Regions from separate parts of the Streptomyces sp. GQ60 genome, predicted to be linked through region 1. Evidence: riboswitches for the same ligand, from Rfam matches in the RefSeq annotation. Region 1 holds a riboswitch; the other holds the start of a gene.
What was found. Region 1 has a riboswitch for cobalamin ahead of AC6CKD_RS03615 (ribonucleoside-diphosphate reductase subunit alpha). Riboswitches for the same ligand answer to the same signal wherever they lie in the genome.
Positions count from the first base shown of each region.

Region 2: another riboswitch for cobalamin. It lies ahead of AC6CKD_RS04745 (energy-coupling factor ABC transporter permease); the one in region 1 lies ahead of AC6CKD_RS03615 (ribonucleoside-diphosphate reductase subunit alpha).

Region 1 is NZ_JCAXEG010000001.1:773,899-777,283, forward strand. It holds gene AC6CKD_RS03615 (ribonucleoside-diphosphate reductase subunit alpha) at 1-1,523, opposite strand, end outside; cobalamin riboswitch at 1,684-1,812, opposite strand; gene AC6CKD_RS03620 (GNAT family N-acetyltransferase) at 1,879-2,376, opposite strand; gene AC6CKD_RS03625 (YbdD/YjiX family protein) at 2,474-2,671, opposite strand; gene AC6CKD_RS03630 (carbon starvation CstA family protein) at 2,668-3,385, opposite strand, start outside.
Region 2 is NZ_JCAXEG010000001.1:1,034,436-1,037,820, forward strand. It holds gene cbiQ (cobalt ECF transporter T component CbiQ) at 1-672, opposite strand, end outside; gene AC6CKD_RS04740 (energy-coupling factor ABC transporter substrate-binding protein) at 677-1,012, opposite strand; partial or broken gene AC6CKD_RS04745 (energy-coupling factor ABC transporter permease) at 1,009-1,706, opposite strand; cobalamin riboswitch at 1,736-1,929, opposite strand; gene AC6CKD_RS04750 (flavodoxin family protein) at 2,254-2,979, shown strand; gene AC6CKD_RS04755 (AMIN-like domain-containing (lipo)protein) at 3,001-3,385, opposite strand, start outside.

The DNA of each region.
Region 1 (3,385 bases):
CGCCAGCGGGCGTTGGAGCGGCCGGCCTGCTCGGTCGGGTAGAAGTTGATGTCCACGACGCGGTCGAGGAAGGTGACGGCGGTGCGGACGGTCTCGTCCAGGCGCTCCCAGTCGATCTCCCCCTCCACGACGAAGGCACCGACGTTGATCGATCCGAGGTTGCAGACGGCCGTCTCGCCGTCGTTGGTGACCTCGATGATCTCGGTGCAGAGGTTCGAGGAGTGGACGACGGTGCCCGGCTCGGCGGTCTGGTTCGCCGTGCGGTTGGAGGCGTCCTTGAAGGTCATCCAGCCCTGGCCGGTCTGCGCGAGGGTGCGCATCATCCGGCCGTAGAGGTCGCGGGCGGGCATGGACTTGCGGGCCAGGCCGGCCGCCTCGGCCTCGCGGTAGGCGGCGTCGAACGCGTCGCCCCACAGGTCGACCAGCTCGGGGACGTCGGCCGGGGAGAACAGCGACCAGTCGGCGTCGGCGTTCACGCGGCGCATGAACTCGTCCGGCACCCAGTGCGCCAGGTTCAGGTTGTGGGTGCGGCGCTGGTCCTCGCCGGTGTTGTCGCGGAGCTCCAGGAACTCCTCGATGTCCGCGTGCCAGGTCTCCAGGTAGACGGCGGCGGCGCCCTTGCGGCGGCCGCCCTGGTTCACGGCGGCGACGGAGGCGTCGAGGGTCTTCAGGAACGGGACGATGCCGTTGGAGTGGCCGTTCGTCCCGCGGATCAGGGAACCGCGGGCGCGGATGCGGGAGTACGAGAGGCCGATGCCGCCGGCGTGCTTGGAGAGGCGCGCGACCTGGTGGTAGCGGTCGTAGATCGAGTCGAGCTCGTCCAGCGGGGAGTCCAGCAGGTAGCAGGAGGACATCTGCGGGTGCCGGGTGCCGGAGTTGAAGAGGGTGGGGGAGGAGGGCAGGTAGTCGAGGCGGCTCATCAGCCGGTACAGCGAGGCCACTTCCTCGACGGCCTGGACGCCGTCGCCCTCGGCGAGGCCGCAGGCCACGCGCAGCATGAAGAACTGCGGGGTCTCGATGACCTGTCGGGTGATCGGGTGGCGCAGCAGGTAGCGGCTGTGCAGGGTGCGCAGGCCGAAGAAGCCCATGCGGTCGTCGGCGCCCTCGGCGAGCGCGTGCTCGACCAGCGCGTCGAGCCGGTTCGCGTGCAGGCGTACGAAGCCGGCGGTGCGGTCGGCGATCAGGCCCTCGCGGTGGCCGGCCTCGACGGATCCGGAGAAGGAGGTGGCTCCCTGGCCGGCGGCCTCTTCGCGCACGGCCAGCGTCAGCAGGCGGGCGGCGAGGCGGGAGTACGCCGGGTCCTCGGAGATCAGTCCGGCGGCCGCCTCGGTGGCGAGCGTACGGAGCTCCGCCTCGTCGGCGGCGGCGCTGCGGCCGCGCAGTGCGGCGGCGGCGACCCGGCCGGGGTCCGTGTCGGGCAGGTCGGCGGTCAGCTCGGTGAGCGTGCGCAGGAGCGCGGCCCCCGGACCCTCATGGGCGGACGGGTCGGACTCGGCGCGCGGTGCGGAAGGCGCGATGGTCACGGGGGGAGCTCTCCCTCGCTCGGCTCCGGGAACACCGTTGGTGCGGGGCGCGAGGGGGCGCACGTGGGGGAGCGCGTGCCTGGCAGGGCAGTGCGCGTGCGCCACGTGGCGTCCACCGGCCCAACCGCGAGGCCCGGACGTGTCTGCACCCGGTTCGGTCGAGCCGGGCGCACTGTCGACAGGTCCTCGGACTTGCGGATGCACCGAACAGGTCGGTGCATTTCATACCGTTGCGGGACAGTTCCGGATTCTCGCCGGATTCCCCTGCGGCGACAGCGAGCATGAGCATACATGTGGGGGCCGGTGCTTGCGGTAGCCCCCACATGTTGTGTCGCTCCTCGGGGGCGGTGCACCGCTAGAGCTCCAGGCGGTAGGTGAGCAGGGGGAGGCCCGGAACCGGGTACCAGTCCCGCTCCGGAGTCCGTACGAAGCCCAGCCGGTCGTAGATCCGGTGCGCCCCGAGCATCTTCTCCGTGGTCGACAGCACCAGGTGGCTCACGCCCTCCAGCTCCCGGGCGCGGCTCACGCAGGCCCGTACGAGGGCCTCCCCGGCGCCGCGTCCGCGCGCCGCCGCGGAGACGGCCAGCATCCGGAACTCCGCCTCGCCGGCGCCCGCGATGTCGCACAGCGGGCTGCCGGGAGGGGCGAAGGTCACGCCGCCGAGCAGCGTGCCCTCGTACTCCGCGACGAGCACCTCGCCGTCGGGGGCCCGGCCGGCGACATCGCGCAGCCGGCTCAGGTAGGGGTCGTCCTCGGCGAAGTCCAGCAGCCCGTCGTCGAGGTAGGCCCGTGCGGTGATCTCGCCGAGCTCTTCGTATTCGGCGGCCGCCGCCGTCCTGATGGTGATGTCCATGGCCCGAGTGTGCGCCAGGACGGCCGGGGCGCGGAAAAGGGCCGCCGCGTTCCCGCCGGGACGGCGGAGACGGGGCGGCCCTTCCTGGCCCACCGGTTCAGCAGCAGCGGAACCCTTCGCGCGGATCGCCCTCGCGGGCGTCGGTACGGGCCCGCTCGAACTCCCGGCGGGACTGGACCTGCGCGTCCGGGTCGTGCGTACGGGCGTGGGCGACGTAGCGGTCGTAGGCCGCCTCGCCCGAGAACTCCCGTACGAAGTACCGGGCGCGGCCCAGCACGTGGCGCAGGCGCGTCACGCGACCGGTTCCTTGACGCGGCCTCCGCCCGAGTCGAGGCCGGCGGCGGCGAGCTCCGCGCGCTCCTCGGCGGTCGGGATGAGCCCGGCCGGGGCGACGAGCTTGGACTCGGTCCACGGGAACTCGACCATGGTGACCGACTCGGGCTTGCGGATGGCCTTGAGGCAGGTGCGGGCCGCGTCCACGAGCACGATGATGATCAGCAGGGCGAAGAACACCGACAGGACGCCGTCCACCGTGGCGTTGGTGACCACGGTGTGCATCTCGTCCATGTTCTTCGCGGGCTTGAGGACCTTGCCCGCGTCGATGCCGTCCTGGTAGACGTCCCGCTGGGCGAAGAAGCCGATCTTCGGGTTGTCCGAGAAGATCTTCTGGTAGCTGGCGGTGAGCGTGACGGCCAGGTCCCAGGCCAGCGGAACGCCCGTCACCCAGGCCCACTTGAGCCGGCCGGACTTGATCAGCAGGGTGGTGCAGACGGCCAGGGCGACCGCCGCGAGGAGCTGGTTCGCGATGCCGAACAGCGGGAAGAGCTGGTTGATGCCGCCCAGCGGGTCCTTGACGCCGACCCAGAGGAAGTAGCCCCAGCCGCCGACGACCACCGCGCTGGCGAACCAGACGCCCGGCTTCCAGCTGACGTCCTTGAAGGACTTGTGCACGTTGCCGAGGGTGTCCTGGAGCATGAAGCGGCCGACCCGGGTGCCCGCGTCCACGGTC
Region 2 (3,385 bases), 260 kb from region 1:
CCACGACAGGGCCGCCTCCGGTACGAGGACCCGCAGCGCCCCGTCGTAGCCGCGTCCGGCCAGCCCCGCCTGGAGCTTGGCCGCGCGGTCGAAGGCCCGTACGAAGGAGGTGGCGGCGAGCCCGGCCAGGGAACGCCACACCGCCGCCCGGCCGGTGTGCCCGAGCCGGGCCGCCTGGGCCCGGCGGACCTGGGCCATGGAGTCGAGCAGCAGGAAGCCGATCCGGTACATGACCAGGGCCACGTCCACCACCGGGGCCGGCACCCCGGCCCGCACCAGCCGGGGCAGCACGTCGGAGACCGGGGTGGTGAAGGCGAACAGCAGCAGTCCGAGCGAGGCCGCCGAGGTGCGCAGCAGCAGTTCGGCGGCGAGCCGGGGGCCGTCGGGGGCCAGGGACACCGGCCCGGCCGGGCCGCCGACCGCGAACAGCAGCGGCACCGCCCCCGTGAAGCAGAAGCCGAGCGGGATCCGGAAGGCCCGCCAGAGCTGCCGGCCGGCCACCCCCGCCGGACCGAGCAGTACGGCGAGGGTGGCGGCGGCCACCAGCGGCCCGCCCGGCCAGGGCGGCAGGCACACGGCGGTGACCGTCAGCCCGATCCCGAGCAGGGCCTTCTCCAGCGGGTGCCGGCCGCGCCAGCGACTGCTGTGCGCGGCCACGTCGATCGGCAGCACCCGCCTACGCCTCCGGGGCGGCGGCGGCAGCGGCGGCCGCCCCCTGGCGGCGGCCCTTGCGGACGCCGAAGTAGTACGCGAGCACGCCCGCGCCCAGGGCCGCCTGCAAGGCGAACAGTGCGGACTCGATCTCGGCTGAGGGGGGTTCGTAGAGGGGGGAGAACCAGGGCTCGTAATCCGGCTTCAGCTCGGTGATCGCCGCTTCCGCCTGCGCGTCGGCGCCGGTGAAGGGCTCCTCCTTGCCCTCGCCCAGCCCCAGGGCGATCGGCAGGACGGCCAGCGCCGCGACCAGGAGCAGCAGCAGGGTGTTGATCTTCGCGCTCTTGGACATCCCGCTCATCGGGCCGCCGCCTTCTCTTCGGTACGGCCGGGGGTCAGCTTCGCGACGCCCAGCCGGATCAGGTCCGACTTGCTCGACGCCATCAGCAGCCGCATCACCAGGACGGTCAGCAGCCCCTCGCTCACGGCCAGCGGTATCTGGGTGACCGCGAAGATCCCCCCGAACTTCGCGAGCGCGCCCGCGAATCCGGAGGCCGGGTCCGGGAAGGCCATGGCGAGCTGCAGGCTGGTGAGCAGTAGGTGACCAGGTCGGCGAAGAAGGCGCCGAAGAACACGGTCACCATCAGCGGGAGTTCGAACTTCCGCAGCAGGCGGTAGACGGCGTAGCCCGCCCACGGGCCGGCGACGGCCATCGAGAAGACGTTGGCGCCGAGGGTGGTGAGCCCGCCGTGGGCCAGCAGCAGGGCCTGGAACAGCAGGGTGATCGTGCCGAGCACCGCCATGATCGGCGGCCGGAACAGGATCGCCCCGAGCCCGGTGCCCGTGGGGTGTGAGCAACTGCCCGTCACCGACGGAATCTTCAGGGCGGACAGGACGAAGGTGAAGGCTCCGGCCGCACCGAGCAGCAGCGTGCTCTCGGGGTTGGCCTTCACTTCGCGGGTGAGCGAGCGGACGCCGTGGACGACGAAGGGGGCGGACGCGGCGCCCCAGGCGACCGCGTGCAAAGGGGGCAGGAACCCCTCGGCTATATGCATGGGTAGGGAGACCTCTCCAGCACCTCGTGGATGGACAACGCGCCCCGGCCGGTCTCCTGGCTCACGGGTTGACGTCCATGCTCCGCCTTCCCGGGCAGCGCGGAACCTCCCGCGCAGCCCAGTGGCTTTCCCGCAGGAGTGGAGCCGGACTTCCCGATCACAGTGGCGAGGGCCGCACCGGTTTCCCACCGGTTTCCCGAACACCAAGGCCCGCTGACCCTAGTCGGCCGCGCGGACCGGTAACAACCCGCCCCGATCGCGCCGCACGTCGACCGGATTCCGCTTGGGCGTCACTCCCTGTGTCCGTGACGCTGCGATCAGCCTCAATGACCCCGACCGAGAGGGGAGTTCCGCGCCTCCGTGACCGCGGGGAGCAGCTGCCCCGCGCCGCCGCGCTGTTCCGGCCGTGCTGTCTCACCGGTGCGATCCGGACGCGGAGGCCGGACGCGGAGGCCGGCGGCGGGCCCGCTCGCCCGGACGGCCGATCGGGAGCCCGGACGGGCGCGGCCCGGTGGCGGTCCCACCGGGCCCCGGCGAGGCTGGGCGCGTGGCTACCGACACCGCGCACGCCTTCGATTACTCCGACCTCACCGCCGTGTACGTCAACTGCACGCTCAAGCGATCGCCCGAGCCCAGCAACACCGAGGGCCTGATCGACAAGAGCCGCGCGGTGATGGAGGCCGCCGGGGTCCGGACCTCGCTCATCCGGGCCGTCGACCACGACATCGCCACCGGTGTCTGGCCCGATATGACCGACCACGGCTGGGAGAGCGATCAGTGGCCGGTGCTCTACAGCCAGATCATGGACGCCGACATCCTCGTGCTGTGCGGCCCGATCTGGCTCGGGGACAACAGCTCGGTGATGAAGCAGGTCGTCGAGCGGCTCTACGCCTGCTCCTCGATCCTGAACGAGCGGGGCCAGTACGCCTATTACGGGCGCGTGGGCGGGGCGCTGATCACCGGCAACGAGGACGGCGTCAAGCACTGCGCCATGAACGTCCTCTACAGCCTCCAGCACCTCGGCTACGCGATCCCCCCGCAGGCCGACGCCGGATGGATCGGCGAAGCCGGACCGGGGCCGTCGTACCTGGACCCCGGATCCGGCGGACCCGAGAACGATTTCACCAACCGGAACACGGCCTTCATGAGCTGGAACCTCATGCACCTGGCGGCCCTGCTCAAGCGGTCCGGCGGGATGCCGGCGCACGGCAACCAGCGCTCCCTGTGGGACGCGGGCTGCCGCTTCGACTTCCCGAACCCCGAGCACCGGTAGGCCCCGGTCCCGCCGGGGTGCTCAGCAGACGTTCGGGTGCGCGATGTCCAGGACGAAGCGCTCCGGGGAGTGCAGCGCGAACGAGGTGTAGGCGGGCTTGGTGTCGAAGGCGGCGCCGAAGGTGACGTACCCCTCGTAGTCGCCGGTCAGGGCGAGGCCCTTCAGCTTGGGCAGGTAGATCTTGAGGAGCTTGGGCCCGAGGTAGACGTTGTTGCCCGCGTCGTCGTGTCCGGCGGCGGGGTTCAGGCGGATCTCCAGGAAGTACCGCCCGGCCAGCGGGACGGGCTTGCCGGACCCGTCGTAGACCAGGGACGGGACGGGGGTGACGGTGACCTCGGGTACGTATCCCTGCAGGTCGATGACCACGCGGTCGTACGTGCAGTGCCCGCCCCAGCGGGCATTGACG